3 regions of the Bradyrhizobium sp. USDA 3397 genome follow, and region 3 is predicted to be linked to each of the others. Evidence: predicted binding sites of a transcription regulator. Region 3 holds the regulator's gene; each other region holds the start of a gene.
The links. Region 3 encodes PhoB, which activates phosphate uptake and scavenging genes when phosphate is short. Its sites were predicted from a motif close to TGTCATNNANCTGTCAT; they were not measured.
Positions count from the first base shown of each region.

Region 1: ugpB (sn-glycerol-3-phosphate ABC transporter substrate-binding protein UgpB) is a predicted target of PhoB. The motif match lies at 5,351-5,367, and genes of this name have one in related genera.
Region 2: ACVWYQ_RS22170 (DUF2794 domain-containing protein) is a predicted target of PhoB. The motif match lies at 4,672-4,688, and genes of this name have one in related genera.

Region 1 covers NZ_JBSSDS010000001.1:4,916,040-4,925,893, reverse strand. The annotation lists gene ACVWYQ_RS22720 (BQ00720 family protein) at 1-189, opposite strand, end outside; gene ACVWYQ_RS22715 (Hsp20 family protein) at 240-665, opposite strand; gene ACVWYQ_RS22710 (sn-glycerol-3-phosphate import ATP-binding protein UgpC) at 1,004-2,092, opposite strand; gene ugpE (sn-glycerol-3-phosphate ABC transporter permease UgpE) at 2,201-3,049, opposite strand; gene ugpA (sn-glycerol-3-phosphate ABC transporter permease UgpA) at 3,049-3,930, opposite strand; gene ugpB (sn-glycerol-3-phosphate ABC transporter substrate-binding protein UgpB) at 3,980-5,296, opposite strand; gene ACVWYQ_RS22690 (CaiB/BaiF CoA transferase family protein) at 5,624-6,826, opposite strand; gene ACVWYQ_RS22685 (organic hydroperoxide resistance protein) at 7,004-7,429, opposite strand; gene ACVWYQ_RS22680 (MarR family winged helix-turn-helix transcriptional regulator) at 7,585-8,043, shown strand; gene ACVWYQ_RS22675 (GIY-YIG nuclease family protein) at 8,048-8,284, opposite strand; tRNA gene ACVWYQ_RS22670 (tRNA-Ala) at 8,442-8,517, opposite strand; gene ACVWYQ_RS22665 (TIGR02300 family protein) at 8,615-9,022, opposite strand; gene aroA (3-phosphoshikimate 1-carboxyvinyltransferase) at 9,181-9,854, shown strand, end outside.
Region 2 covers NZ_JBSSDS010000001.1:4,805,271-4,815,124, reverse strand. The annotation lists gene ccmA (heme ABC exporter ATP-binding protein CcmA) at 1-251, opposite strand, end outside; gene acnA (aconitate hydratase AcnA) at 493-3,213, shown strand; gene ACVWYQ_RS22175 (DUF1223 domain-containing protein) at 3,445-4,221, shown strand; gene ACVWYQ_RS22170 (DUF2794 domain-containing protein) at 4,755-5,126, shown strand; gene ACVWYQ_RS22165 (N-acetyltransferase family protein) at 5,236-5,766, opposite strand; gene ACVWYQ_RS22160 (Bax inhibitor-1/YccA family protein) at 6,015-6,806, opposite strand; gene ACVWYQ_RS22155 (ABC transporter permease) at 7,089-9,656, opposite strand; gene ACVWYQ_RS22150 (ABC transporter ATP-binding protein) at 9,653-9,854, opposite strand, start outside.
Region 3 covers NZ_JBSSDS010000001.1:5,529,509-5,539,362, forward strand. The annotation lists gene pstS (phosphate ABC transporter substrate-binding protein PstS) at 1-954, shown strand, start outside; gene pstC (phosphate ABC transporter permease subunit PstC) at 1,090-2,079, shown strand; gene pstA (phosphate ABC transporter permease PstA) at 2,084-2,929, shown strand; gene pstB (phosphate ABC transporter ATP-binding protein PstB) at 2,926-3,747, shown strand; gene phoU (phosphate signaling complex protein PhoU) at 3,759-4,475, shown strand; gene phoB (phosphate regulon transcriptional regulator PhoB) at 4,498-5,205, shown strand; gene ACVWYQ_RS25515 (GcrA family cell cycle regulator) at 5,497-6,009, opposite strand; gene ACVWYQ_RS25520 (acetylornithine transaminase) at 6,470-7,678, shown strand; gene argF (ornithine carbamoyltransferase) at 7,678-8,613, shown strand; gene ACVWYQ_RS25530 (Hsp33 family molecular chaperone) at 8,784-9,791, shown strand.

The DNA of each region.
Region 1 (9,854 bases), 610 kb from region 3:
GCCGTCGGCGGCGTGGAGCGCGAAAAGCTTGAGGCCCGGCGCGATCTTGGGCGCCTCGGGGAACAGGCCCGGCACGTCCTCGGAGCGGATCTGCTTCACATAGGCGATATGGCCTTCGCCCAGGGTTGCCAGCGTCTCCGGAGAGACGTTCTTGGCTTCGTATTCGAACGCAACGTGACCTTCACTCATGGTCTCGACTCCTCTGGAACACTAAGCGGTCGAGTCCGCTACTCGTTCCATTATTCGTGCTCATTGATAGCGATTGTCTTAACGATCCGCTCCGGTTCAGGCCGGGCCAGATCGATCGACAACAACCCGTTCTTCAGATCCGCACCCAGCACCAGCATCCCCTCCGCCAGCACGAAGGTGCGCTGGAAGTGGCGCGCGGCGATGCCGCGATGGATGTATTGCCGGGATTTGTCGTCCTGCTGCCGTCCGCGGATCACGAGCTGGTTTTCCTCAATGGTTACATCGAGTTGGTCGCGCGTAAATCCGGCGACCGCCAGCGTGATGCGCAAACGCTCGGGCTGGCCGTCCGTGCGGTCGCACCTCTCGATATTGTAGGGAGGATAACCGTCGGCGCCTTTGACGACCCGATCGAGCACGCGCTCGATCTCGTCAAAGCCCAGCAGGAAGGGACTGGAGAGCGTTGGAACACGAGACATAGTTTACAAAGTCCTCGCAGAAGCGACTTTGGTGTGTCGGGGCCCGTCGTGGCACCCCTTGATCAGCAATATGGGCATGTTCCCCTGTGGGTTCAAGCAGGTAGCCGGGAGGCTGTGGACGGGCCGATTCCGCCTTCGATAGGCTCGACATGGCCTCAGCTGCGTCATGGCCGGGCTTGTCCCGGCCATCCACGACCTTGCTTGGCAGCACCGAGAGCGTGGATGCCCGGGACAAGCCCGGGCATGACGGATCCGCGAGAATTCTCCAACGAAAACAAACCCCCTTCTACTGTGCATGGGGTTGTTTTCGCACTTTTGTCGTCGGGCCCCGGAGCCGCTCAGCTCTTAAGCCGCGTCCGCCCGTCGTCACTGAACAGATGCAGCTTGGCCCGCACCGCCGCGACCCGGATCCTCGCGCCGATGGCGGGCGCCTGGGTTCCGGGAATGCGGACGATGACCTCACCGGGTGGCAGCTCGCCGGGCGTGGCGGCGACGCGCTGGTCCTCCTGCTCGCGGGAGCCGTAGACGAAGGTCTCGGCGCCGACGCGCTCGATCGCTTCGACGGTGAGCGGCAAGGCGACGCCGCCGGCCGGGACTTCGTCGGTGATGACAAAATCCTCTGGGCGGATGCCGACGATGCCGGCGTCGGCTGCGGCGCTGCCGGCGAGCTGCGACCGGATCTCCTCGGGCCGCGTCGACATCAGGTTCATCGGCGGTGCGCCGATGAAGGAGGCGACGAAGGTCGTGGCCGGCTTCTCGTAGATATCAAGCGGATTGCCGACCTGCTCGACCTGGCCGCCGTTCATCACGACAAGAATGTCGGCGAGCGTCATCGCCTCGAGCTGGTCATGGGTGACGTAGATCGACGTCGTGTTGAGCCGGCGCTGCAATTTGCGGATCTCGACCCGCATCGCGATGCGCAGCTTGGCGTCGAGATTGGAGAGCGGCTCGTCGAACAAAAACACTTTCGGCTGGCGCACGATGGCGCGGCCCATGGCGACGCGCTGGCGCTGGCCGCCGGAGAGCTGGCGCGGCTTGCGCTCCAGCATGGCGGAGAGCTCGAGCACGCGCGCGGCTTCTTCCACGCGAGTCTTGATCTCGGCCTCGGCCATGCCACGGTTACGCAGGCCATAGGCCATGTTGTTGTAGACGCTCATATGCGGATAGAGCGCGTAGTTCTGGAACACCATCGCGATGTCGCGATCGGCGGGCTCGACCTGGTTGACGACGCGGCCGCCGATGTCGATCTCGCCGCCGGTGACCGTCTCCAGTCCCGCGACCATGCGCAGCAGCGTGGACTTGCCGCAGCCGCTTGGTCCGACCAGCACGCAGAACTGTCCGTCGCCGACATCGACGTCGACGCCCTTGATGGCCTCGAAGCCGCCGGGATAGGTCTTGCGGACGCTGCGCAGGGTGACGTTAGCCATGGGTTGCACCGGCGAATAGCGAGTAGGGAATGGCGAATGGGGACTTGTTAGCACGCAAGGCGGACGCAGCGACCCCATTCGCCACTCGCCATTCACTATTCGCCATCTTCACTTTTCCGTCTCGACCAGGCCGCGCACGAACAATTTCTGCATGGCGACGACGACGACCACCGGCGGCAGCATGGCCAGCACGGCGGTTGCCATCACGATCGGCCATTCGGTCAGCGCGTCGGTGGTGGTGATCATCTTGCGGATGCCGATCTGGATGGTCTGCATGTCGTCGCGCGTGGTGATCAACAGCGGCCAGAGATACTGATTCCAGCCGAGGATGAACAGGATCACGAACAGCGCCGCCATGTTGGTGCGCGACAGCGGCAAGAGCGTATCCCAGAAGAAGCGGAAGGGGCCGGCGCCGTCGATGCGCGAGGCTTCCAGCAATTCGTCCGGCACCGTCATGAAGAATTGGCGGAACAGCAGCGTCGCGGTGGCCGATGCGATCAGCGGCAGCGACAGGCCGGCATAGCTGTCGAGCATGTGCAGGTCGGCGACGATCTTGTAGGTCGGATAGATGCGCACCTCGACGGGCAGCATCAAAGTGATGAAGATGATCCAGAAGATCGCCATCCGGAACGGAAAGCGGAAATAGACGATCGCATAGGCGGAGATGATCGAGACCGCGATCTTGCCGAGCGCGATCAGCATCGCCATCACCAGCGAGTTCAGCATCATGTTGCCGACCGGCTCGCGGGTGGAGCCGCTCGTGCCGATGAAGATCGTCTTATAGTAGGTTTCGAGAAAATGGCCACCCGGCAGCAGCGACATCTGCCCGTTGGCGATCACCGCGTTGTCCTGGGTTGAGGCCACGAAAGCGAGATAGACCGGGAACGCGACGATCGCGATCCCGATCCAGAGGATGATATGGGCAATGTAGCGCCGAAAGCCTTCTTCCTCGACCATCAGTAGGTCACCTTGCGTTCGACGAAGCGGAACTGGATGCCCGTCAGCACGATGACCATGATCATCAGGATCACCGATTGCGCCGCGGAGCTGCCGAGGTTGCCGCCGAGCAGGCCGTCGGTATAGACCTTGTAGACCAGCGTCTCCGTCGACTTGCCCGGACCGCCGCGGGTCATGGTGTCAATGATGCCGAACGTGTCGAAGAAGGCGTAGACGATGTTGACGACCAGCAGGAAGAAGATTGTCGGCGACAGCAGCGGGAAGATCACGGTCCAGAACCTGCGCATCGGGCGGGCGCCGTCGATCGCAGCCGCCTCGATCACGCTGCGCGGGATGCTCTGGAGGCCGGCGAGGAAGAACAGGAAGTTGTAGGAGATCTGCTTCCAGGCGGCCGCCATGATGATCAGGGCAGCTGCCTGATTGCCGTCGAGCAGCGGATTCCAGTCGATACCTAGGGTGCGCAAGTAGCGCGCGAGCACGCCGAGCGAAGGGTGCAGCATGAAGATCCAGAGCACACCGACGACCGGCGGCGCCACCGCATAGGGCCAGATCAGCAGCGTGCGGTAAAGCGTGCCGCCACGCAGCGGCTTGTCGGCCATGACCGCGAGCAGCAGCGCGAATGACAGCGACGAGATCGCGATGGCGAACGAGAAGAAGAAGGTGCGGACGATCGCCTCGAAATAGGCGCGCTCCTTGAACAGGTCGATATAGTTCTCGAACCAGACGAAGCTGGTTGACAGGCCGAAGGCGTCCTGGAGCAGGAAGGACTGGATCACCGCCTGCAAGGCCGGCCAGTAGAAGAATATCAGGACGATCGCGAGCTGCGGCGCAACCAGCGCATAGGGCAATAGCTTCGATTGGAAAATGGCTTGCTTTTGCATGATGCCTGCGGGGGCGGCAGGCCGGTTGACCGGCCTGTCGCTTGTCGCCTTACTTCACGGCGGTCTTTTCGAACTGGCGCAGCATGGTGTTGCCGCGCTCGACGGCCGCGTCCAGCGCCTGCTTGGCCGTCTTCTTGCCGGCCAGCGCCTGCTCGATCTCTTCCGCCCAGACGTCACGGAGCTGCACCATGTTGCCGAGGCGCAGGCCGCGCGAGTTCTCGGTCGGCTCCTTGTTGGTCAGCTCGAGCAGCGGCGTTTCCAGATAGGGCTGGTCCTTGTAGAAGCCATCCGCCTTGGCCTTGTCATAGGCCGCCTTGGTGATCGGCAGATAGCCCGAGGCCTTGTGGATGTAGACCTGGCGATCGGTGTCCGAGAGGAAGGAGAAGAATTTGGCGACGCCCTTGTAATCGTCCGCCGGTTTGCCGCCCATCACCCAGAGCGAGGCACCGCCGATGATCGAGTTCTGCGGCGCGCCCTTGGCGTCGGGATAATAGGGCATCGGCACCGCAGTGAAGGCGAACTTGGCCTGCGCCTTCACGTTGCCGAAGAACGCCGACGAGGTCAGGTAGAGCGGGCATTCGCCCGACGTGAAGCGGCCTTCGCCGGTGTTGGTGCGGCCGGCATAGTCGTAGGTCTTGTCCTTCTGGAGCTCGACCAGATTTTCGAGATGCTTGACCTGGAGCGGACCGTTGAAGGACAGCACGGTGTCGAAGCCGTCGAGACCGTTTGCCTTGCTGGCGAGCGGCACGTTGTGCCAGGCGGAGAGCTGCTCGAGATTGACCCAGGTGACCCAGGAGTTGGAGAAGCCGCAAGTGGCGTGGCCGGCCGCCTTCAGCTTCTTGGCGGCGTCGAACACTTCGGGCCAGGTCTTCGGGATCTCGACATTCGCTTTCTTCAGCGCGTCGAGGTTGACCCACATCACCGTCGAGGACGAGTTGAAGGGGAAGGACAGCATCTCGCCCTTCGAGGTCGAGTAGTAGCCGGTGATCGCGGGCAAGTAAGCCTTCGGATCGAACTTCTCGCCTGTCTCGGCCATCAGCTTGTAGACCGGCTTCACTGCGCCGGTCGCGGCCATCATGGTGGCGGTGCCGACCTCGAACACCTGCATGATGTGCGGCGCGTTGCCGGCGCGGAACGCGGCGATGCCGGCGTTCATCGTGTCGGCGTAGTTGCCCTTGTAGGTCGGGATCACCTTGAAGTCGCTCTGCGTGGCGTTGAAGTCGTTGGCGAGCCTGACGATGACGTCGTTGTTGGCGCCGGTCATCGCGTGCCACCACTGGATTTCGGTCACTGCGAGTGCCGGCGAGACGCCGAGACCAATTGTGAGTGCGACGGCCGCCGCCGCGCCAAAATGTCGAAGAGCCATCAAGAAAACCTCCCTTGCCCGTCACTAAAGAAGCGCTTGCGCTAGCAGCGCCACATGACGTTCACATGACTGTGTAAGCGGGACAAACGAAAGCAGCAAGCGCTGCCAAATGGGAAGTCGTCAAATAGGCCAAGACGGAGCCGTCAGCCGACTCCGTTCGCGCTGCACATGCGTGCGCGCGCCGCAGTGCGGCATTGAGATGAGGCACTATCGCGCCGGGTGAGGGTTCTATCCTCTAGGGGATTGTCCCGGTGCGGAGACACCCTCTCCCCAACCCTCTCCCGCGAGCGGGAGAGGGAGCGCACCACCGTTGACGCTCGCCTTAGCTCAGCGTTTCCGCTCGGGACCGCAGACCGTGCCCTTTTCGACCATCGCGTCGATCTCGGCCTTGGAGTAGCCGAACTCGCCCAGCACCTCGGCCGCGTGCTGGCTGAATTTCGGCGGCACGCGGCGCAGGCTCGGCTTGCTGCGGTCGAGCCGGATCGGCGAAGCCACGCCCTTGTACCAGTCCTTCTCGATAATATCGCCACGCGCGATCGTGTGCGGGTTGGTCAACGCCTGGTCGATCTTCTGCACCGGCCCCGCGGGCAGGCCGGCCGCGAGCAGGCGGTTGCACAGCGGCTCGGCCTCGTGCTGGCTGAACACGGCGGCAAGCTCGGCGCGCAGCGCCTCGCGATTGGCGATGCGGTCCTTGTTGCGGGCAAAGCGTGGATCGGTGCCGAGCTCGGGCTTGCCGATCTCTTTCGCCAGCTTGCGGAAGGTGCCGTCATTGCCGACGCCGATGAAGATGTTGTCGGTCTTGGTCGGGAAGATCGCGTAAGGGACGAGGTTCGGATGCTCGTTGCCGGTGAGACCAGGCGGCTTGCCATGCATGAAATAATTCGCGGTGTGCGGATGCATGATGGCGAGGCCGGTCTCGTACAGCGTCGTCTCCAGGAACTGGCCCTTGCCCGACCGCTGCCGCTCCGACAGCGCCATCAGGATGCCGATCGCCGCATAAAGTCCGGTGGTGATGTCGACCAAGGGCACGCCGATCCGCATCGGCCCGCTCTCGGGCGAGCCGGTCGCCGCGATCATGCCGGTCATGGCCTGGATGATGGCATCATAGCCGGGGTTGCCGCCGCGCGGGCCGTCGGCGCCGAAGCCGCAGATCCGGCAATGCACGAGGCGGGGATATTTCTTGCTGAGGACGTCGTTGCCGATGCCCCATTTCTCCAGCGTGCCCGGCTTGAAATTCTCGATCAGGACGTCGGCGGTCTCCAGCATCTTGAGCAGCACGATTCGGCCGCCCTCGGAGGCGAGGTCGAGGCCGATCGAGCGCTTGTTGCGGTTGATGCCGACGAAATAGGCCGCATCCTCTTCGTGGAACGGAGGGCCCCATTCGCGCACCTCGTCGCCCGCGGGCGGCTCGACCTTGATCACGTCGGCGCCGTGGTCGGCGAGGATCTGGGTGCAGTAGGGACCGCCGAGCACGCGCGTGAGATCGATGACGCGCAGTCCGCTCATGGCGCCCGTTGCTGCTTCAGTCATGCCTTCGCTTCCCTGTGTCGATCATTGGATCACAGGCCTAGCGAGGTTTGTTTGCGCCAGCAATGGCGCCGAGCGTGGAGCCGTATGCGCCGCCGTGCAGCCATGCCGCGGGGTGGCAAATTTCCTCGTAAGTGGCCGGCCCGAGGAGGCCCCGGGCCAGCCGATCCGCGCTGCCGATCAGACCACCGTCAGGCGAACGTCAACGTTGCCGCGCGTGGCATTGGAGTACGGGCACACCTGGTGCGCCTTCGCCACCAGCGCCTCGGCATCTGCACGGGCAAGGCCCGGCAGCGAGACCGCAAGGTCGATATCGAGGCCGAAGCCGCCCTCGGAGCGAGGGCCGATGCCGACGGTCGAGGTGACCGAGGCATCCGCAGGCACCTTCGGGCCGCCCTGCGAGGCCACGAACTTCATCGCGCCGATGAAGCAGGCGGCATAGCCGGCCGCGAACAGCTGCTCGGGATTGTTGCCAGCGCCGCCGCCACCGCCGAGCTCCTTCGGCGTGGTGAGCTTGACGTCGAGCGCGCCGTCGAGGGTCGCAGCATGGCCGTCGCGGCCGCCGGTGGCCTTGGCGCTGGTCTTGTAGAGGACGTTCACAGACATTTTCGTCTCCTCGGGTCTTTCCGGGTTGGGGTGCAAGCTTTATCGCAGACAATTAGATTGCGCGCAATCTAATTCGTCGCGCCTCACATTTAATTGTTCGCAATTGAATGTGCCGCCGGCCGGGCCCAGAATGAGAGAAACGCGCGAGATTCGTCATGGCCCGGAAATCAACGGTGGTAGACCCGCTTCGCCTCGACAACCAGATCTGCTTTGCGGTCTATTCCGCCACGCACGCCTTCAACCGCGTCTACAAGCCGCTGCTCGATCGGCTCGGCCTGACCTATCCGCAATATCTGGTCATGCTGGTGCTGTGGGAGCGGGACGACGTGCCGGTCAAGGAGATCGGCGAGAAGCTGTTCCTGGATTCGGGCACGCTGACGCCGCTGCTCAAACGGCTCGAGGCTGCCCATCTCGTCAGGCGCACCCGCTCGCGCGAGGACGAGCGCCAGGTCCTGATCGCCCTGACGGCGCAGGGCCATGCGCTGAAGGAGAAGGCGCGCAACGTGCCGCAATCGATCCTGGCGGCGTCGGACTGCTCGGTGTCAGAACTGGTCGCGATGAAGGACGAGATCGTGGCGCTGAGGGATCGGCTGAATGCGGTGATCGGGGAGTAGGGGGCTAAAGCCGCTTCTTGGCGAAGGCGCGGCCTGATGCCGACTTCAAGTACTTTTCGAATGCGACGGCCTGCTTCTCGTCGCTGAATGCGACGTAAGTCTTGAGCCGCCAAGGTCCGTATTTCGAAGTGTGGGGCACCTCGCCAGCATTGTGCTTTGTCAGTCGGGCGCGGAGGTCGTCGGTGATCCCGACGTAGAAATGGAGGGAATCGAGGCTCTCCAAGATGTAGACGTACTTCATCGCACTCCCCCCGGTTGTCGAAGAGAGTTTACACCCGCCCTTGTTTTGCTGAAGCCCGGCTTCGCCCTTCGGGCTACGCCGCGGCAGCCTTCGCTAGCTTCGCCACGAGGGAGCGGAGCTGGCTTGCCGAGCCGAAGCTGGCGAAGCCAGCGAAGGCTGGTGGAGCCAGGCGGGATCGAACCGCCGACCTCTTGCATGCCATGCAAGCGCTCTCCCAGCTGAGCTATGGCCCCTTAGTCCAGATGGGAGGATCCTGGGGGACCCGTCCCGGCCGGCGAGCGCTCTAGGCGACTCGCGCGGTGCACCCTTTTTCACAGATCAGGGCTGATCTCAAGTCTCTTCATCACCGCCGACATCACCAATGATGTCGGTCACGTCCTCATCGCCCTCTTCCTCGTCGGCAATGAAGGTCGAATCGTCGTCATCATCGTCGTCGAGGGTCTCGTCGACCTCGATATCGTCCTCCGATTCGGGCACGACCGCCTTGACCTTGCCGGTGTTCTCCTCGGCATCGGCCTCCTCGAGCGAGACCAACTCCTCGGCCTCCGCCGGCTCCGGCGCGTTGTCCTGGGCCATGTTGCGGGCCTCGGCGGCACGGGGGCCGCGGGCAGGAGCGACCGGGGCGATCGGCACCACTTCGCCGGTATAGGGCGAGATCACCGGATTCTTGTTGAGGTCATAGAACTTCTTGCCCGTGGTCGGGCAAATACGTTTGGTTCCGAGTTCGGACTTGGCCACGGCAGGAATCCTGGGAATGTCTGAAAAGCGGTGCTTCACTTGGCTAGTTGGCGGCCCGCTGTCAATAGCGCATTACGGGAGAACGACATGCCCGTGACGGGGCGCGGACCATGTGGTACCTGCGCGCCAGCCCACCGGGCCTATTCAAGGACACAATCTTGACCCATTCCGACCAACCGAGGCCGCTCCAGTCTCGCGCCAGCGGTCCCCTGACCGGGAAAGTACGGGTGCCCGGCGACAAGTCGATCTCCCACCGCGCCCTGATCCTGGGCGCGCTGGCGGTCGGCGAGACCAGGATTTCGGGCCTGCTCGAGGGCGAGGACGTCCTCAACACCGCCAAATCGATGCAGGCGCTGGGCACCAGGGTCGAGCGCACCGGCGATTTCGCCTGGACTGTCAACGGCGTCGGGGTCGGAGGCTTCGCCCAGCCCAAGGCAGCACTGGATTTCGGCAATTCCGGCACCGGCTGCCGGCTGGTCATGGGCGCCGTCGCCGGCTGCCCGATTTCGGCGGTGTTCGACGGCGACGCCTCGCTGCGCAGTCGTCCGATGCGCCGGATCCTCGATCCCCTGGAAAAGATGGGAGCCAGGGTCACCGCCGGCGGCGAGGGCGGGCGCCTGCCGCTGACCCTCCAGGGCGCGCGCGACCCCCTGCCGATCGTCTACAAGACCCCTGTCGCCTCGGCCCAGATCAAATCCGCCGTGCTGCTGGCGGGCCTCGCCGCTCCCGGCACCACCACGGTCATCGAGACCGAGGCCAGCCGCGACCACACCGAGCTAATGCTGAAGCATTTCGGCGCCGACATCACCTCGGTCCAGGAAGGCCGGCACGG
Region 2 (9,854 bases), 720 kb from region 3:
TTCAGGGCATCGCGATGGCCGAGATAGTGGCACTGCTCCGCCAGGGTCAGCTCGCCATCGCCCCCCTTCAGCGTGATCGTCCCGCCGGCCGGAACGAGCAGGCCCGCGATCAGCCGCAGCAGCGAGGTCTTGCCTGATCCATTGCGCCCCATCACCGCGACGGCCTCGCCCGACCCGGCCGCGAAATCGAGCCCGGCGAACACCTCGCGCCCGCCCCGCACGCATCTCAGCCCGTGACCTGACAGCCGCATGTCGCCTTGGTTCAGTCCGTTCACAGCCGGGCCTCAGGAAATCTTGGGGTAGCGCATGGGAATTTTTGGCTCGCGAATTGCTGCGGCACGATAGTGGCTGTGGCGGCGCGGTTAGAAAGCTTCTATAAGCCCGGAACTACTTGATGCAGCAACTCAACCTGCCCCTGCAAGCGGCCCAGCCTAATGCGCTGACGGTGTTAAAATACCCTGCCGGGTATAACTAGCAATTGGGATCTCCTACATGACCTCGCTCGACAGCTTCAAATGCAAAAAGACTCTCAAGGTCGGCGCCAAGACCTATGTCTATTACAGCCTGCCCACCGCCGAGAAGAATGGTCTGAAGGGAATTTCGAAACTTCCCTATTCGATGAAGGTCCTGCTCGAGAATTTGCTGCGCAACGAGGACGGCCGCTCGGTCAAGAAGGAAGACATCGTCGCGGTCTCGAAATGGCTGCGCAAGAAGTCGCTGGAGCATGAGATCGCCTTCCGCCCGGCGCGGGTGCTGATGCAGGACTTCACCGGCGTGCCAGCGGTGGTCGATCTCGCCGCGATGCGCAACGCGATGCAGAAGCTCGGCGGCGAGCCTGAGAAGATCAACCCCTTGGTGCCCGTCGACCTCGTCATCGACCACTCTGTGATCGTGAACTTCTTCGGCGACAACAAGGCCTTCGGCAAGAACGTCACCGAGGAATACAAGCAGAACCAGGAGCGCTACGAGTTCCTGAAGTGGGGTCAGAAGGCGTTCTCGAACTTCTCCGTCGTGCCGCCCGGCACCGGCATCTGCCACCAGGTCAATCTCGAATATCTGGCCCAGACGGTCTGGACCAAGAAGGAGAAGATGACCGTCGGCAAGAAGACCGGCACCTTCGAGGTGGCCTATCCCGATTCGCTGGTCGGCACCGATTCGCACACCACCATGGTCAACGGCCTTGCCGTGCTCGGCTGGGGCGTCGGCGGCATCGAGGCGGAAGCCTGCATGCTCGGCCAGCCGCTGTCGATGCTGCTGCCCAACGTCGTCGGCTTCAAGCTGAAGGGCGCGCTGAAGGAGGGCGTCACCGCGACCGACCTCGTGCTCACCGTGACGCAGATGCTGCGCAAGCTCGGCGTGGTCGGCAAGTTCGTCGAGTTCTTCGGCCCTGGCCTCGACCACCTCTCGGTCGCCGACAAGGCGACGATCGCCAACATGGCGCCCGAATACGGCGCGACCTGCGGCTTCTTCCCGGTCGATGCCGCCGCGCTCGACTATCTCAAGACCTCCGGCCGTGCCTCGGCCCGCGTCGCGCTAGTGCAGGCCTATGCCAAGGCGCAGGGCCTGTTCCGCACCGCCAAGTCGCCCGACCCCGTGTTCACGGAGACGCTGACCCTCGACCTCGGCGACGTCGTGCCGTCGATGGCCGGCCCGAAGCGTCCCGAAGGCCGCATCGCGCTGCCGACCGTCGCCGACGGCTTCTCGCTCGCGCTCGCCAGCGAGTACAAGAAGGCCGAGGAGCCGGCCAAGCGCTTCCCCGTGGAAGGCAAGAACTTCGACATCGGCCATGGCGACGTCGTGATCGCCGCGATCACCTCCTGCACCAACACATCGAACCCGAGCGTGCTCATCGGCGCCGGCTTGCTCGCGCGCAATGCGGCTGCGAAGGGCCTCAAGGCCAAGCCGTGGGTGAAGACCTCGCTCGCCCCGGGCAGCCAGGTGGTCGCGGAATATCTCGCCAATTCGGGTCTTCAGCCCGATCTCGACAAGGTCGGATTCAACCTGGTCGGCTTCGGCTGCACCACCTGCATCGGCAATTCCGGTCCGCTGCCTGAGGAGATCTCGAAGTCGATCAACGACAACGGCGTCGTCGCGGCCGCCGTGCTCTCCGGCAACCGCAACTTCGAAGGTCGCGTCTCGCCGGATGTGCAGGCGAACTATTTGGCCTCGCCGCCGCTGGTAGTCGCCTACGCGCTCGCGGGCAGCGTCACCAAGAACCTCGCCACCGAGCCGCTCGGCGAGGGCAAGGACGGCAAGCCGGTGTACCTGAAGGACATCTGGCCGACGACCAAGGAGATCAACGCCTTCATGAAGAAGTTCGTGACCGCGTCGATCTTCAAGAAGAAGTACGCCGACGTGTTCAAGGGCGACACCAACTGGCGCAAGATCAAGACGGTCGAGAGCGAGACCTATCGCTGGAACATGTCTTCGACCTATGTGCAGAATCCGCCTTACTTCGAAGGCATGAAGAAGGAGCCGGAGCCGGTCACCGACATCGTCGAGGCGCGCATCCTCGCCATGTTCGGCGACAAGATCACCACCGACCACATCTCGCCGGCCGGCTCGATCAAGCTCACCTCGCCCGCCGGCAAATATCTCAGCGAACACCAGGTGCGTCCGGCCGACTTCAACCAGTACGGCACGCGCCGCGGCAACCATGAAGTCATGATGCGCGGCACCTTCGCCAACATCCGCATCAAGAACTTCATGCTGAAGGGCGCGGACGGAAACATCCCCGAGGGCGGCCTGACCAAGCACTGGCCCGACGGCGAGCAGATGTCGATCTACGACGCCGCGATGAAGTACCAGGAAGAGAAGGTGCCGCTGGTGGTGTTCGCCGGTGCCGAGTACGGCAACGGCTCCTCGCGCGACTGGGCCGCCAAGGGCACGCGCCTGCTCGGCGTGCGCGCCGTGATCTGCCAGAGCTTCGAGCGCATCCACCGCTCCAACCTGGTCGGCATGGGCGTGCTGCCGCTGACCTTCGAGGAAGGCACCTCCTGGCAGTCGCTTGGGCTGAAGGGCGACGAGAAGGTGACCATCCGCGGCCTCGTCGGCGACCTCAAGCCGCGCCAGAAGCTGACCGCGGAGATCGTCTCCGGCGACGGTTCGCTGCAGCGCGTTTCGCTGCTCTGCCGCATCGATACGCTGGACGAGCTCGACTACTACCGTAACGGCGGCATCCTGCACTACGTGCTGCGCAAGCTCGCGGCGTAAACGCGGATTTGTGAATGATGGCTCACTGCGAAGTGAGTAGAAGCCTTAACGAAGGCGGCCTATCAAAGGCCGCCTTCGCGCGTTTGCGGTACGCTTCAGATGGGCCCGCCCGGCGGAAAACCTCCCTTTGGACGGTGGCCCGGATGGATGAATGTACCGCGCCCCGTAAGACTACGGTGACCATCCGGCGATAAGATTTCCCCCTGAGAGCAACGGTGTGCGGCGTTCGACATGACGACAATGACGGCTTCCCATCTGATTCCACGTTGGTCCGGTGCCCTCTGGTCGGGAGCTCTCGGCATATGTGCGATCATCGCCGTCATTCGTCCTGCCCAGGCTGAACCCCGCGCCGTCGTCGAATTGTTCACCTCGCAGGGCTGCTCCTCCTGCCCGCCCGCCGATCAGATCATCGGCGATCTCTCCAAGGACCCCTCCGTGATCGCGCTGAGCATGCCGATCGATTACTGGGACTATCTCGGCTGGAAGGACACGCTGGCGGATTCGCGCTTCTCTGCACGGCAGCGTGCCTATTCGCGCATGCGCGGCGACCGCGAGGTCTACACGCCGCAGGTCGTGGTCAACGGCTCCACCCATGTCATCGGCAGCGATCGCGCCGGCATCGAGAACGCGATCGGCAAGACCGACAAGGGCACCGGCGTGATGAGCGTGCCGGTGACGATGTCGCTCTCGGGCAAGCAGATCAACGTCTCGGTCGCCGCCAGCAAGGAGCCCGCGGTCTCGCGCGGCGAGGTCTGGATCTGCTCGATCGCCAAGTCGGTGCCGATCGCGATCACCCGCGGCGAGAACAAGGGACAGCAGGTCACCTATCACAACGTGGTGCGTAGCCTGCTCAAGGTCGGCGACTGGACCGGCCGCCCGGAGAGCTGGACGGTGCCGATCGAGAACCTCACGCGCGACGGCGTCGACGGCGCAGTGGTCTACGTCCAGGACGGCAGCCGCGAGCGACCGGGCCCGATGCTGGGTGCGGCGTACACGTCGCTGCATTGAAGCGCAGATCTTCTTGAGACATCAGTCTCTCGTCATTCCGGGGCGCGCCACTTGGCGCGAGCCCGGAATCCATCAATCCCATTATCCGAGCTGAGAAATGGATTCCGGGCTCGCGCTTCGCGCGCCCCGGAATGACGGGCGCCGGAAACATCCCGGCACAAACAAAAAAGGACCAACTTGCGTTGGCCCTCCTTGTCGTGCGTACAGACCCGATCCTGTTCGACCCCGGGGGGCTGGGGGCTGAGGAATCCGGAACCGAAAGGACCGAGTCAACGCACGTCACCCTTTTCGCAGTGCAGGGCGGCAGGCGGTTGGCGGAAAAGCGGCGATACTATGATTCCTGCTAACGATCCCGTGACGGTTTGCCGCGACGGAGTTCCACCCTTGCGTGTGCCCTGATGGACGCCGATTCGATGGGTCGAGCCCCTTGCGATGCGGAACGGTTGGCGCAATCATGCAATTGTCACGAACGCGGTTCCGGGGACGATCTTGGCGGACGCGGGTCATAGCCGTGCGATGAGGAGGCGCTTCCCATGAGTCTGACGTCGGAGGATGCCGACCCGAGCGAGCAGCGCGCGGCGGCGCGTCCTGCCGCGGTGCATGCGCAGCCGAACCGGGTGACGTTCAACCGGCTCGAGCTGCACCGGATTCTCAATCTCTACGGCCGCATGGTCGCTGACGGCGAGTGGCGCGATTATGCCATCGACTTCCTGAAGGATCGCGCCGTGTTCTCGGTCTATCGCCGCGCCTCGGAAGTGCCGATCTATCGCATCGAGAAGGACCCGCGGCTGGCGCGCAAGCAGGGCATGTACAGCGTGATCTCGGCGACCGGCCTGATCCTGCGCCGCGGCCACGAGCTCGAGCGGGTGCTGCTGGTGATCGATCGCAAACTGGCGGTGGTGTAGACGAACGAACGGTGCCGTAGGGTGGGCAAAGGCGCGTAGCGCCGTGCCCACGCGCTTTCTCTAGTGCGGCGAACGGTGGGCACGCTTCGCTTTGCCCACCCTACGACATCTACTTTGTCGGCACCGTGCTTCCGCCCTCGCCGAGGTCGCGTTGCATCATCACGGTGTCCAGCCAGCGGCCGAATTTCAGCCCGACACTGGGATGCGTGCCGATCATCTTGAAGCCGCACCTCGTGTGCACGCCGATCGATCCGGCATTGGCGGAATCGCCGATCACAGCGATCATCTGACGGAAGCCGCGCGCCTCGCATTCGGCGATCAGCCGTTCCAGCAGCATTGACCCGACGCCGCGGCGGTGGAAGGAGGGATCGAGATAGATCGAGTTCTCCACCGTGAAGCGATAGGCCGGCCGCGGCCGGTAGGCGCCGGCATAGGCATAGCCGGCCACGCGCCCGTCCAGCATCGCGACGAAATAGGGATAGCCGCCGTCGATCAGCGCGCGATAGCGGCGCGTCATTTCGGTGAGGTCGGGCGGCTCCAGCTCGAATGTCGCCGTGCCCTCGCGGACGGCCTGCTGGTAGATGGCGGTGACGGCGGGAAGGTCGGCCTCGGTGGTGGGCCTGATATCGGGTGCGGACATGGGGGAAGGATAGAGCCTTCGTCCGACTGCTGGAAGGGGTTCCGCCGCCTCCGCAGCGTCATTGCGAGCGCAGCGAAGCAATCCAGAAATGCATCCGCGGAGGGACTCTGGATTGCTTCGTCGCATCAGCGCAAAATTGCTGCGCAATTTTGTCGCGAGCTCCTCGCAATGACGAGGAGAGCCCGTACCCCCAAACGAAAACCCCGGCCTTTCGGCCGGGGTTCGTGTCCGTTCTCTCGTCTCAGAGCTTACTCGCGCTGGCCGAGGAGCTGCAGCAGCAGCGTGAACAGGTTGATGAAGTTCAGGTACAGCGACAGTGCGCCGGTGATGGCCGAACGCTCTGCGACTTCACCGCCGGCCGAGGCATAGCCGTAGATGTAGTCGTTCTTCAGCCGCTGGGTATCCCAGGCGGTCAGGCCCGAGAACACCAGCACGCCGACCACCGACACGATGAACTGCAGCATCGAGCTGGCCAGGAACAGGTTCACCAGGCTGGCGAGAACGATGCCGATCAGGCCCATGAACAGGAACGAGCCCATGCCGGTCAGGTCACGCTTGGTGGTGTAGCCGTAGAGGCTCAGCGCACCGAAGGTCGCCGCGGTGATGAAGAACACCCGCACGATCGAGGTGTGCGTGAACACCAGGAAGATCGACGACAGCGAGATGCCCATCAGCGCCGCGAACACCCAGAACAGGATCTGGGCGGTCGAGGGGGCCAGACGGTTGATGCCCGCCGAGATCACGAACACCATCGCGAGCGGCGCTAGGATGAACAGCCACTTCAGGGGGCTGACGAACATGGCGTAGCCGAACGGCGTCAGGAACACCTTGCCGACGCGAACGGCGTCCGCCGTCGGAACGTCGGTCACGGCGGCCATGTAGACGCCGAGCGCGGCAAGGCCGGTGATGGCCAGGCCAATGGTCATGTAGTTGTAGATGCGCAGCATATAGGCGCGCAGGCCGGCATCGACCGTCGCGGCGTCAACACGCCCGGCGGCCCTGCCGAAAGGAGAAGCGTAGTTACGGTCTAGGTCCGACATGGTCGAATTCCCGTTGGTTGGTCCGGTCCGGCACGAGGGTCGCCATGCCGCCGGTTCGTCAAATTCTATCTCGGAGACCGCTGCCAGCCGATTTAATTTTGGCTCACAATCGGGACTCCGAACCCATCCGATATGTGGGAAACTAACACATTCGCCGCAACCTTCCACGCGCGGCTGAATGTCGCCCTCGGCGTCAATCCTGACGCGAAGCTGACGGGGGTAGCGTGGTTAATCGCGGAAACCGGGCCGATTCCGGGCAGCTCGATCCGCCGCTACATTTTGTCACAAATTTCGCAACACCGTCGCGGGCTTTTTGTTCAATGCCAGCAGCGTGCCGGCAAGCCCGAGCCCGACGGTCACGACCAGCGCGGCGGCGACCACGCCGGCGGCGCTGTCGGCCTGCCAGACGAAGCTCAGCGTCATCAGCCGCGTCACGATCAGCCAGGCCGCGATGCTGCCCGCGATCACCCCGAACACCGCGGTAGCAAGGCCGATCAGGAGGTATTCGAGGGCATAGGCGCCGAGCAGCCGCAGCCGCGTCGCGCCCAGGGTCTTCAGGATAACCGCGTCATAGACCCGGTGGCGGTGGCCGGCGGCGAGCGCCCCGCCCAGCACCAGGATCGCCGAGATCAGCGTCACGGCGCTGGCGCCGCGGATCGCCAGGGCCAGATTGGTCACCACGGAGCCGACCGTCTCCATCACCTCGCGCACGCGCACACTGGTCACCATCGGATAGGCGTCGGCGACCTCCTTGATGATCTTGCCGTCGCCCGCCTTTCCGCCCGCTTCCGTCAGCGTCGCGATATGGGTGTGCGGCGCGCCCTTGAAGGCGTTGGGCGAGAACACCAGGACGAAATTGATGCCGAGACCCTGCCAGTCGATCGTGCGCAGATTGCTGATCTTGGCCGGGATGTCGCGGCCGAGCACGTTGACCACCACCTCGTCGCCGAGCTTGAGGCCGAGCCCGTCGGCGATCTTCTTCTCCAACGAGACCAGTGGCGGGCCGGAATAATCAGCACGCCACCATTCGCCCTCGACCACCTTGGAGCCCTTCGGCAGCTCGGCGGTGTAGGTCAGGCCGCGATCGCTCTGCAGCACCCATTCGGAATCCGTGGTCGGCTTGAGCTCCTCGGCGCGCACCCCGCGCGCGGCGACGATGCGTCCGCGCAGCATCGGCACGTCCTCGATCCTGGCGCCGGGGGCGATCTGGCGCAGATAGCCATCGAACTGCTCGGCCTGCGCGCTCGGAATGTCGATGAAGAAGAACGATGGCGCCTGGTCGGGGAGCGCCGCCAGGAACTGCCGGCGCAGATTGCCGTCGATCTGGGTGATGGTGACGAGCACGGCGAGCCCGAGTCCCAGCGACAGCACGACGGACGGCGTCAGCGCGCCCGGCCGGTGGATGTTGGCGATCGCAAGCCGCAGCATCGGCAGCCGCGTCCGTGGCAGCCGTCGCGCGATCGTCATCAGCAGGGCGGCGATGCCGCGCAGCAAGGCGAACACGACCACTGAGGAGGCCACGAACACCGCGGCGATGCGCCTGTCGAACGACAGGCCGATCACGACCGCGATGAGGAGTGCGATCACGACGGCCATGAACACGAGATAGCTCGCGCGCGGCCGGTGCCATTCGGAGCTGATGGTGTCGCGGAACAGCGCGGCCACCGGCACGTCGTGCACGCGCGCGAGCGGCCACAGGCCGAAGGCGAGCGCGGTGAGGAGGCCGTAGAGGAAGGACAGCGCGAGCTCGTCGGTGTGCACGGCCGGCACCACCGGCAGCGGCAACAGCTTGCCGAACAGGCCAACGATCGCAAAGGGCATCGCGGCGCCGAGCGCCAGGCCGATCACGGACCCGATCGCGGCCAGCAGGACCACTTGCGCCAGATAGATGCCGAACACGTCCCGGCCGGTGGCGCCGACGGCCTTGAAGGCAGCGATCACCTCGAGCTTGCGGTCGATGTGACTCTTGACGGCATTGGCGACGCCGACGCCGCCGACCAGCAGCGCGGCAAGGCCGACTAGGGTCAGGAACTGCGTGAAGCGGTTGATGTTGCGCTCGAGCTGCGGCGAGGCATTGGAGCGGCTGCGGATCTCCCAGCCGGCCTGCGGCGCGGCGCTGCGCGCATCCGCGATGAAGGCTTCGGTGGCGCGCTCGTTGTTCGCGGCCTCCGGCAGCTTGACCCGGTAGACCCAACGCACCAAGCTGCCGGGCTGGATCAGGCCGGTGGCGCGCAAGGCCGCCTCGCTGATCAGAAAGCGGGGCCCGAAGCCGATGCCGCCGGCGAGCTTGTCCGGCTCGGCCTCGACGGTGGAGCGGATCTGGAACGTTGCGGACCCGATCGTGACGCGGTCGCCGGTCTTGAGAGAAAGCCGCGCCAGCAGCGTCGGATCGGCGGCAGCGCCGAACGCGCCGTCACGTTCCGCGAGCAGATCGGACATCTCCAGCTGCGGCGCAAGCTTCAACTTGCCCAGCATCGGATAGGTGTTGTCGACCGCCTTCATCTCGACCAGCGCCAGCTTGCCGTCAGCCGAACGCGCCATGCCGCGCAAGGTCGCGGCGGCCGACAGCGTGCCGCGCGAACGCAGGAACGCGACCTCTTCCGGCTTGGCCTCGCGCTGGAACAGCACGAAGGAGACGTCGCCGCCGAGCAGCGTGCGGCCCTCGCGTGCGAGACCGTCGCTCAGGCTCGCCGACACCGAGCCGACGCCGGCAATCGCCATCACGCCGAGCGCGATGCAGGCGATGAAGACGTAGAAGCCGCGCAGGCCGCCGCGCAATTCGCGCAAGGCGTAGCGCAGCGACAGCGCAACGGCGTTCGGCTTCGCGAACGATTCGGCCACGGCGCTCATGCGGGCGCAGACTGCGTGTCGATGCGCCCGGAGCGCAGGCGGATGACGCGATCGCAGCGATGCGCGAGCGAGGAATCGTGCGTCACCAGCACCAAGGTCATGCCGCGCTCGGCATGTTTGCTGAACAGGAGATCGACGATCTGCTTACCGGTGGTCTCGTCGAGATTGCCGGTCGGCTCGTCGGCGACCAGGATCGCG
Region 3 (9,854 bases):
TTTGCAGCCGACATCACCGGTGCCGGCGCGACGTTCCCGTTCCCGATCTATTCGAAGTGGGCCGACGCCTACAAAAAGGAGACCGGCAACGGTCTGAACTATCAGTCCATCGGCTCCGGCGGCGGCATCAAGCAGATCCAGGCCAAGACCGTGACCTTCGGCGCCACCGACGCGCCGCTCAAGGCCGAGCAGCTCGAGAAGGATGGCCTCGTCCAGTGGCCGATGGTGATGGGTGCCATCGTCCCCGTCGTCAACCTCGAGGGCGTGAAGCCGGGCGAGCTGGTGTTCGACGGCGAGACCTTGGCCAACATCTATCTCGGCAAGATCACCAAGTGGGACGATGCCGCGATCAAGAAGCTCAATCCCAACGCGAAGCTGCCGTCAGAAGCCATCACCGTGGTCCGTCGTTCGGACGGCTCGGGCACCACCTTCAACTTCACCAACTATCTCTCCAAGGCCAGCGCGGACTGGAAGAGCAAGGTCGGCGAGGGCACCGCGGTCGAGTGGCCGGTCGGCGTCGGCGCCAAGGGCAACGAGGGTGTGTCAGGCAACATCAGCCAGACCAAGAACTCGATCGGCTATGTCGAATACGCCTATGCCAAGCAGAACAAGCTCACCCACACCGGTCTCGTCAACAAGGCCGGCAAGCCGGTGCAGCCGACCGTCGAGGCCTTCCAGGCGGCCGCCTCCAACGCCGATTGGTCCAAGGCTCCCGGCTATTACGTCATCCTGACCGAGCAGCCCGGCGAGAAGTCCTGGCCGATCACGGCGGCGACCTTCATCCTGATGCACAAGTCCGCCACCGACAAGGCGGCCGCGCAGGAAGCGATCAAGTTCTTCCGCTGGGCCTTCAAGAACGGCGGCAAGATGGCCGAGGAGCTCGACTACATTCCGATGCCGGAAAGCGTCGTCCAGCAGATCGAGAAGACCTGGGCTGCCGAGATCAAGAGCTAAGGCGCCATATGTGTCCCGGACACGGTTCCGGGACGCTGCAAGATCTCCGCTCCGGATCGGCCTCCTGCCGCATCCGGAGCGCGCCACCAACAACAAGCGTACATAAAACGGGTATAGGGGATCGGCGTGGCTGAGATGGCTGTTGAGAGCAATGTGATTGATGCTGCCGGTCCATATGATCGCGCCAAGGCCTTGAGCGCGTTCAAGCTCGGCGACGTCACCTTCTACTGGATCACGCGGTTGTCCGCGATCTCGGTGCTGCTGATCCTCGGCGGCATCATCATCTCGCTGATCGTCGGCGCCTTCCCGGCGATCCAGGAGTTCGGCATCTCCTTCCTGTGGACGCAGCGCTGGGCGCCCTCGGCCGATCCGCCGGTGCTCGGCGCGCTCGGGCCAATCTACGGCACGCTCGTCACCTCCTTCATCGCGATGCTGATCGCCATTCCCGTCGGTCTCGGCATTGCGATCTTCCTCACCGAGCTCTGCCCGCAATGGCTGCGCCGCCCGATCGGCATGGCGGTCGAGCTGCTCGCCGGCATTCCCTCGATCATCTACGGCATGTGGGGCTTCTTCGTGCTCGGCCCCTTCCTGGCCAACACCTTCCAGCCCTTCATGATCAGGGTGTTCGACGGCGTCCCCGTGCTGGGCGCGATCTTCGCAGGGCCCCCGTCCTATCTCAGCCTGTTCAACGCCGCGCTGATCCTCGCCATCATGGTGCTGCCCTTCATCACCTCGATTTCGGTCGACGTGTTCAAGACGGTGCCGCCGGTGCTGAAGGAAGCCGCCTACGGCGTCGGCTGCACCACCTGGGAGGTCGTCCGCAGCGTGGTGATCCCCTACACCCGCGTCGGCATCATCGGCGGCGTCATGCTGGCGCTGGGCCGGGCGCTCGGCGAGACCATGGCGGTGACCTTCATCATCGGCAACTCGTTCCGGATCTCCTCGTCGATCTTCGCGCCGGGCACGACCATCTCGGCGGCGATCGCATCCGAGTTCGCCGAGAGCGACGGCCTGCACCAGTCCGGCCTGATCCTGCTCGGCCTCCTGCTGTTCGTGCTGACGTTCTTCGTGCTCGCGGCCGCCCGTTTGATGCTGCTGCGCCTCGAAACCAAGGCCGGGAAGTGAAGCCATGAACCCGATCTATTCACGCCGCCGCCGCTGGGACATCGTCATCCGCGGCCTCTGCATCGCCGCCGCCGCCTTCGGCGTCACCTGGCTCGCGCTGATCCTGGTCACGCTGCTCTACAACGGCCTGGCCGGGCTCAACCTCCAGGTCTTCACAGCTGACACGCCGCCGCCCGGATCGAACGAGGGCGGCCTGCGCAACGCCATCGTCGGCTCGCTGATCATGACCGTGATCGGCGTCGGCATCGGCGCGCCGCTCGGCCTGTTCGCCGGCACCTATCTCGCCGAGTACGGCCGCAACGACAAGCTGACCTCGGTGATCCGCTTCATCAACGACATTCTCTTGTCGGCACCCTCGATCATCATCGGCCTCTTCATCTATGGCGCGGTGGTGGTGCCGATGCGCGGCTTCTCGGCGATTGCGGGCGCGCTGGCGCTTGCCGTCATCGTGATCCCGGTCGTCGTGCGCACCACGGAGGACATGCTGCTGCTGGTGCCGAATCCGTTGCGCGAAGCTGCCAGCGCGCTCGGCCTGCCGCGCTCGCTGGTGATCAGGCGAATCGCGTACCGTGCGGCGCGCGCCGGCCTCATCACCGGCGTGCTGCTCGCCACCGCCCGGGTCGCCGGCGAGACCGCGCCGCTGTTGTTCACGGCGCTGTCGAACCAGTTCTTCAGCCTCGGCCTGGACAAGACGATGGCGAACCTGCCTGTCACCATCAACAACTTCGTGCAGAGCCCCTACGAATATTGGAAGCAACTCGCCTGGAGCGGCGCGCTGCTGATCACCCTGACCGTGCTTGCCCTTAACATTGGCGCGCGCATCCTTGGCGCCGAGAGGACTGCAAAATGAGTGAAATGTCTGTTTCCGTCAGCGCACCGACCGTTCATCCCGGTTCGCAGCCGTTGCCCGAGGCGCCCGCCAAGGTCACCGCGCGCAACCTCAACTTCTACTACGGTGATCACCACGCGCTGAAGAACATCAACCTGGCGCTCGGCACCAACCGCGTCACGGCGTTCATCGGCCCGTCCGGCTGCGGCAAGTCCACCCTGCTGCGCATCTTCAACCGGATGTACGACCTCTATCCGGGCCAGCGCGCAGACGGTCAGCTGTTGCTCGACCATACCAACATCCTCGACCCCAAGCTCGACCTCAACCTGCTCCGTGCCCGGGTCGGCATGGTGTTCCAGAAGCCGACGCCGTTCCCGATGACGATCTACGAGAACATCGCCTTCGGCATTCGTCTCTACGAGAAGATCTCCAAGTCCGAGATGGACGGCCGCGTCGAGAAGGCGCTGCGCGGCGGCGCGCTGTGGAACGAGGTCAAGGACAAGCTCAATGCCTCCGGCCTGTCGCTCTCCGGCGGCCAGCAGCAGCGCCTCTGCATCGCCCGCACCGTCGCGGTGCGGCCCGAGGTGATCTTGTTCGACGAGCCTTGCTCGGCGCTCGACCCGATCTCGACCGCCAAGGTCGAAGAGCTGATCCAGGAATTGTCCGAGAACTACACGATCGCGATCGTGACCCACAACATGCAGCAGGCGGCGCGCGTCTCCGACAAGACCGCCTTCATGTATCTCGGCGAGTTGATCGAGTTCGATGACACCAGCAAGATCTTCACGTCGCCGAGCGATCGGCGCACGCAGGATTACATCACCGGCCGGTTCGGCTGAGGAGACGGAACATGGGTTCTGAACATACCGTAAAGGCCTTCGACAGCGATCTTCAGGAGCTCACCCGCCTGGTCGCCGAGATGGGCGGCATCGCCGAACGCATGATCGTCGATTCCGTCGACGCGCTGATCCGCCGCGACGTCGCGCTCGGCCAGCGCGTCGTCACGACCGACGCCGAGCTCGACGCGCTGCAGAAGCGCATCGAGGAGCGCGCCGTTCTCACCATCGCCCGCCGCCAGCCGATGGCCGTCGACCTGCGCGAGATCGTCGGCGCCATGCGCGTTGCGACCGATCTCGAGCGCATCGGCGATCTCGCCAAGAACATGGGCAAGCGCGTCGCGGCGCTGGAGACGGATTTCCATCCGCTCAAGCTGTTCCGCGGCCTGGAGCACATGACCGACCTCGTGCAGCAGCAGGTCAAGTCGGTGCTGGACGCCTATGCCGCGCACGACCTGCCGGCGGCGATGGCAGTGTGGAAGGGCGACGAGGAAGTCGACGCCATCTGCACCTCGCTGTTCCGCGAGCTCCTCACCTACATGATGGAGGATCCGCGCAACATCTCGTTCTGCATCCACCTGATGTTCTGTGCCAAGAACATCGAGCGGATCGGCGATCACGCCACCAACATCGCCGAGACCGTGTTCTACATGATCGAGGGCCAGGCGATCACCGACAAGCGGCCGAAGGGCGACATGACGACCTTCGCCACGACGGTGCCGAACACCTGACGACTTAAGGAGCGACGACAACATGGGCGCACGCATTATGGTGGTTGAGGACGAGGAAGCTCTCACCGAGCTTCTTCGCTACAACCTCGAAGGCGACGGCTATGACGTCGAGACGGTGATGCGCGGCGATGACGCCGACACCCGCCTCAAGGAGCACATTCCCGATCTGATCGTGCTCGACTGGATGCTGCCGGGCCTGTCGGGCATCGAGCTGTGCCGGCGGCTTCGGACCCGCCCCGAGACCAAGCAGCTGCCGATCATCATGCTCACCGCGCGCGGCGAGGAGAGCGAGCGGGTGCGCGGGCTTGCGACCGGCGCGGATGATTACATCGTCAAGCCGTTCTCGGTGCCGGAGCTGCTTGCGCGCGTGAAGGGTCTGCTCAGGCGTGCGAGTCCCGAGCGCCTCGCCACCGTGCTCGCCTATGGCGATATCGAGCTCGACCGCGACAAGCGCCGCGTGGCGCGCTCAGGCCGGCCGATCGATCTCGGCCCGACCGAATATCGCCTGCTGGAGTTCTTCCTGGAGCATCCCGGCCGCGTGTTCTCGCGCGAGCAGCTGCTCGACAGCGTCTGGGGCCGCGACATTTACATCGACGAGCGCACCGTCGACGTCCATATCGGCCGCCTGCGCAAGCTGCTCAATCTCGGCCGCGAGCAGGACCCGATCCGCACCGTCCGCGGCGCCGGCTACGCGCTGGACGATCGCTTTGCGAAGGCTGAGCAGACATAAAGCGCCAGCGACAGCTGGTTTGGCGAACTGCGGCGCCGATCTCGACCGTCATCCCGGGGCGCGCGCAGCGCGAGCCCGGGATCTCAGCGCGAGCGCTCGCGCTCGCCGCGATCAACGATAGTACGTGGTCTGGCGAAGACTCGCAGTAACCATCTCGCGCAATCACCGCGCCCTGTGGTTATGGATCCCCGCTCCCCGTGCGCAATCGCGCACTAGGCGGGGATGACACCGAATAATTGGAGCCGTCATCGTGTGACGGCTGCTGTCCTGGCAATCAATGAAATCGCGAGCTCACCGCGTGCCCGGCTTCGGTGCTGCGCGACGGCGGTCCGCTGCGGGCTGATAGGCCACGCGCGAATGCTGGGCGCAGTAGGGCAGGCCTGAGAGCGCCTTGCCGCCGCAGAAGAAGAAATCCGGGCTCGATGGATCGCCGACCGGCCAGTGGCAGGTCGCCTCGTTCAATTCCAGCAGCGACAGCCGCTGGCTCATCGGCACCACGTTGTCGTAGGTAACCGGCTCGGCTTCCAACTCGACCTCGAAGGCCTGCGCCAGCGCGGTGTTGCCGCGCGCGACGGGGCGGGTCACCCGCATCATGTGCTGCGCGGGCCGTGCCTTGCGCGGCCGCGGCGCTGCCGATGAAGGGCTCTTGGCGCGGCCGGACAGGCCGAGCCGGTGCACCTTGCCGATCACGGCATTGCGGGTCACATTGCCGAGCTCCGCCGCGATCTGGCTGGCCGAAAGTCCGGCCTCCCAGAGCTTCTTCAGCTGCTCGACGCGATCATCGGACCAGGTCAAAACCGTCATTGCACCCTTTCCCTCGCTGCGCGCCTGCCATCCTGGGGCCTTCGCAGCGAATGCTTTAGCCTTGAAAAACCCGTGCCGTCAGAATCCCTTAAGGCTCGCCGGGCGCGCTCAAGACGCCCGAACGTTTACGCCGGTACATGAGGACTTCTGGGATCAGAACTGCTGCACGAGATGTCGTATCTGACAGTCCAAACGCTACAATATGGCGTGACTCCCGCGCAAGAGTCCGCCGACTCGCTTCCACATGTTCCGTGGTGAAAAACCCGCAAAATCGGCACCGCAAGACTACGGAATCAGCGTTTCGCGAGGCTTTCCGGGCGGCATTGACACCCGTCTTGCCAGGCATAAGATAGTGCCACGTGCCGCCCTTAAAAGGCGGCACGTTTCGTTTTCCGGGGCCGGTCGATGGTGCGTCGCGCAATGCATGCCCTCACACCGTCCGCAACATTCAAGTGACGTCATGACTAACAGCGCAGCGCCGCATTTGCTCCCCGTTTTCGCCAGGGCCGACCTCGGTTTCGAGCGCGGCGAAGGCTGCTGGCTGATCGCGACCAACGGCGATCGCTATCTCGATTTCACCTCGGGCGTCGCGGTGAATGCGCTCGGCCATGTCCATCCCGCGCTGGTCAAGGCGTTGCAGGAGCAGGCGACCAAGCTCTGGCACATGTCGAACCTGTTCCAGAGCCCTGACGGCGAGAAGCTCGCAAGCCGCCTCTGCAATGAGAGCTTTGCGGACTTCGTGTTCTTCTGCAATTCCGGCGCCGAGGCGCTGGAAGGCGTGATCAAGCTGGTGCGTCACCATCACTTCTCCAAGGGGCATCCGGAGCGTTACCGCATGATCACCTTCGAGGGTGCCTTCCATGGCCGCACGCTGGCGACGCTCGCCGCCACCGGCTCTGCGAAATATCTCGAGGGCTTCGGCCCGCCGATGGATGGCTTCGACCAGGTGCCGCATGGTGATCTGGAGGCTGTGAAGAAAGCGATCGGTCCGCACACCGCCGGCATTCTCATCGAGCCGATCCAGGGCGAGGGTGGCGTTCGTTCTGCACCTCACGCCTTCCTGAGGGCGCTGCGCGAGCTCTGCAACGAGCGCGGCCTGTTGCTCGCCTTCGACGAGGTGCAGACCGGCATGGGCCGCACGGGCGAGCTCTTTGCCTACAAGCGCACCGGCGTCACACCGGACGTGATGTCGCTCGCCAAGGCGCTCGGCGGCGGCTTTCCGATCGGCGCGGTGCTGGCGACCGCGGATGCGGCCGCCGGCATGGGGCCCGGCTCGCACGGCTCGACCTTCGGCGGCAATCCGATCGCGATCTCGGCTGCCAACGCCGTGCTCGACGTCATGCTCAAGCCCGGCTTCTTCGACCACGTGCAGAAGATGTCGCTGCTGCTCAAGCAGAAGCTCGCCTCCGTGATCGATCGTCACCCTGATGTCGTCAGCGAGGTTCGCGGCGAGGGCCTGCTGATCGGCATCAAGGCCGTGGTGCCTTCGGGCGATCTCGTCGCGGCGCTGCGCGCCGAAAAGCTGCTCACCGTCGGGGCCGGCGACAATGTCGTGCGCTTCCTGCCGCCCCTGATCGTCACCGAAGCGGAGATCGAGGACAGCGTCGGGCGGTTAGAGCGGGCCTGCGCTGCGATCTCCTCCAGCCAGACCAAGCGGGCGGCAAGCTGATGAGCACGACGCCCAACAAAGCTCCCAAGCACTTCCTGGACATCAACGAGCTGCCGCTGTCGGAGCTCAAGAGCATGCTCGCCGCCTCTTCCGCCATGAAGGCGAAGCAGAAGGCGCAACAGCCGGTCAGGCCGCTCGAGGGCAAGACGCTGGCGATGATCTTCGAGCGTCCCTCGACCCGCACCCGCGTCTCGTTCGACGTCGGCATGCGCCAGCTCGGCGGCGAGGCGATCATGCTCACCGGCGCCGAGATGCAGCTCGGCCGCGGCGAGACCATCGCCGACACCGCGCGGGTGCTGTCGCGCTATGTCGACGCCATCATGATCCGCATCCTCAACCACGATGCGCTGCTGGAGCTCGCGGCCAACGCCACCGTGCCCGTCATCAACGGCCTGACGCGGCGTTCGCATCCCTGCCAGGTGATGGCCGACCTCATGACCTATGAGGAACATCGCGGCCCGATCGAGGGCAAGACGGTGGCCTGGACCGGCGACGACAACAACGTGCTGGCGTCCTGGGCCCATGCCGCCGAGCGCTTCAAATTCCAGCTCAATGTCGCAACGCCGCCGGAGCTCGCACCGAAAAAGGCCATGCGCGACTGGATCAAGGCGACGAGCGCGCCGATCGTGCTCGGCACCGATCCCGAGGCCGCCGTGCGCGGCGCCGATTGCGTCGTCACCGACACCTGGGTGTCGATGGGCGACAAGGAGGGCGAGCACCGCCACAACGTCCTCAAGCCCTACCAGGTCAATGCCAAGCTGATGTCGCTGGCAAAGGCGGACGCATTGTTCATGCATTGCCTCCCGGCCCATCGCGGCGAGGAGGTCACCGATGAGGTGATCGACGGGCCGCAATCGGTCGTGTTCGACGAGGCCGAAAACCGCCTGCACGCGCAGAAGGGCATCTTGGCCTGGTGCTTCGACGCGGTGAAGTAACCTTCTTGTAGCCCGGATGAAGCGCAGCGAAATCCGGGGTTCTCAACGCGTGGAAAGACCCCCCGGATTGCGCTGCGCTCCATCCGGGCTACGCAGCTCGTCGTTCCGCGGACGACGGAATGCGGGCGTGCCTCTTTCAATTTGCATCGAACGACCCCAGATAAAGCGCCATGGTTTCCCAATCTCCTGACATGAAAACCGGGCCTGAAGGCCCGGTTCGCGCGCCATCATCGGTTCCGATCGATGACGCCGTGCTGCCTTACGAGGTCGACGCGCTCGACGTGCGCGGGCGCCTGGTGCGGCTTGGTCCTGCGCTCGACGACATCCTCACCAAGCACGACTATCCCGCAGCCGTGGGCAAGCTGCTCGGCGAGGCCATCGTGCTGACGACGCTGCTTGGATCGGCGCTGAAATTCGAGGGCCGCTTCATTCTTCAGGCCCAGACCGACGGTCCGGTGTCGTTCCTGGTCGTCGACTACAAGGCCCCGGACCGCCTGCGCGCCTATGCGCGCTTCGACGCCTCGCGCCTGGGCACGACCAAGGATTCCGGCACGCTGCTCGGCCGCGGCCATCTCGCCATGACCATCGACCAGGGCCCCGACATGAGCCGTTACCAGGGCCTGGTTGCGCTCGACGGCGGCAGCCTGGAAGACGCCGCCCACGAATATTTCATGCGCTCCGAGCAGATCCCGACGCGCGTGCGCCTCGCGGTCGGCGAGGAGTGGCGCTCGAGCGACGGCGGCAAGCATCGCTGGCGCGCCGGCGGCATGCTGATGCAATTTCTGCCCAAGGCGCCGGAGCGCGCGCGGCAGGCGGACTTGCATCCCGGCGATGCGCCCGACGGCACCGAGGTGCACAGCGTCACTGAGGACGATGCCTGGGTCGAGGCCCGCTCGCTGATCGAGACCGTCGAGGACGTCGAGCTGATCGATCCCGAACTCTCCGGCGAGCGGCTGCTCTACCGCCTCTTCCACGAGCGCGGCGTGCGCGTGTTCAATCCGCAGGTGCTCGAGGCGCGGTGCTCCTGCTCGCGCGATGCGGTCGCCGCGATGCTCAAGAGCTTCTCGCACGACGATCGCGCCGCCATGGTCAAGGACGACAAGGTCGTGGTCACCTGCGAGTTCTGCTCGTCGGTGTACCAGTTCACGCCGCACGAAGCGGGCGTCGAGGACGCGTAAGCCTACCCGCGTCGCTGCACTCAATGACGAGTGGAGCAGTGCCACACGCGCGGTGTCATCGCC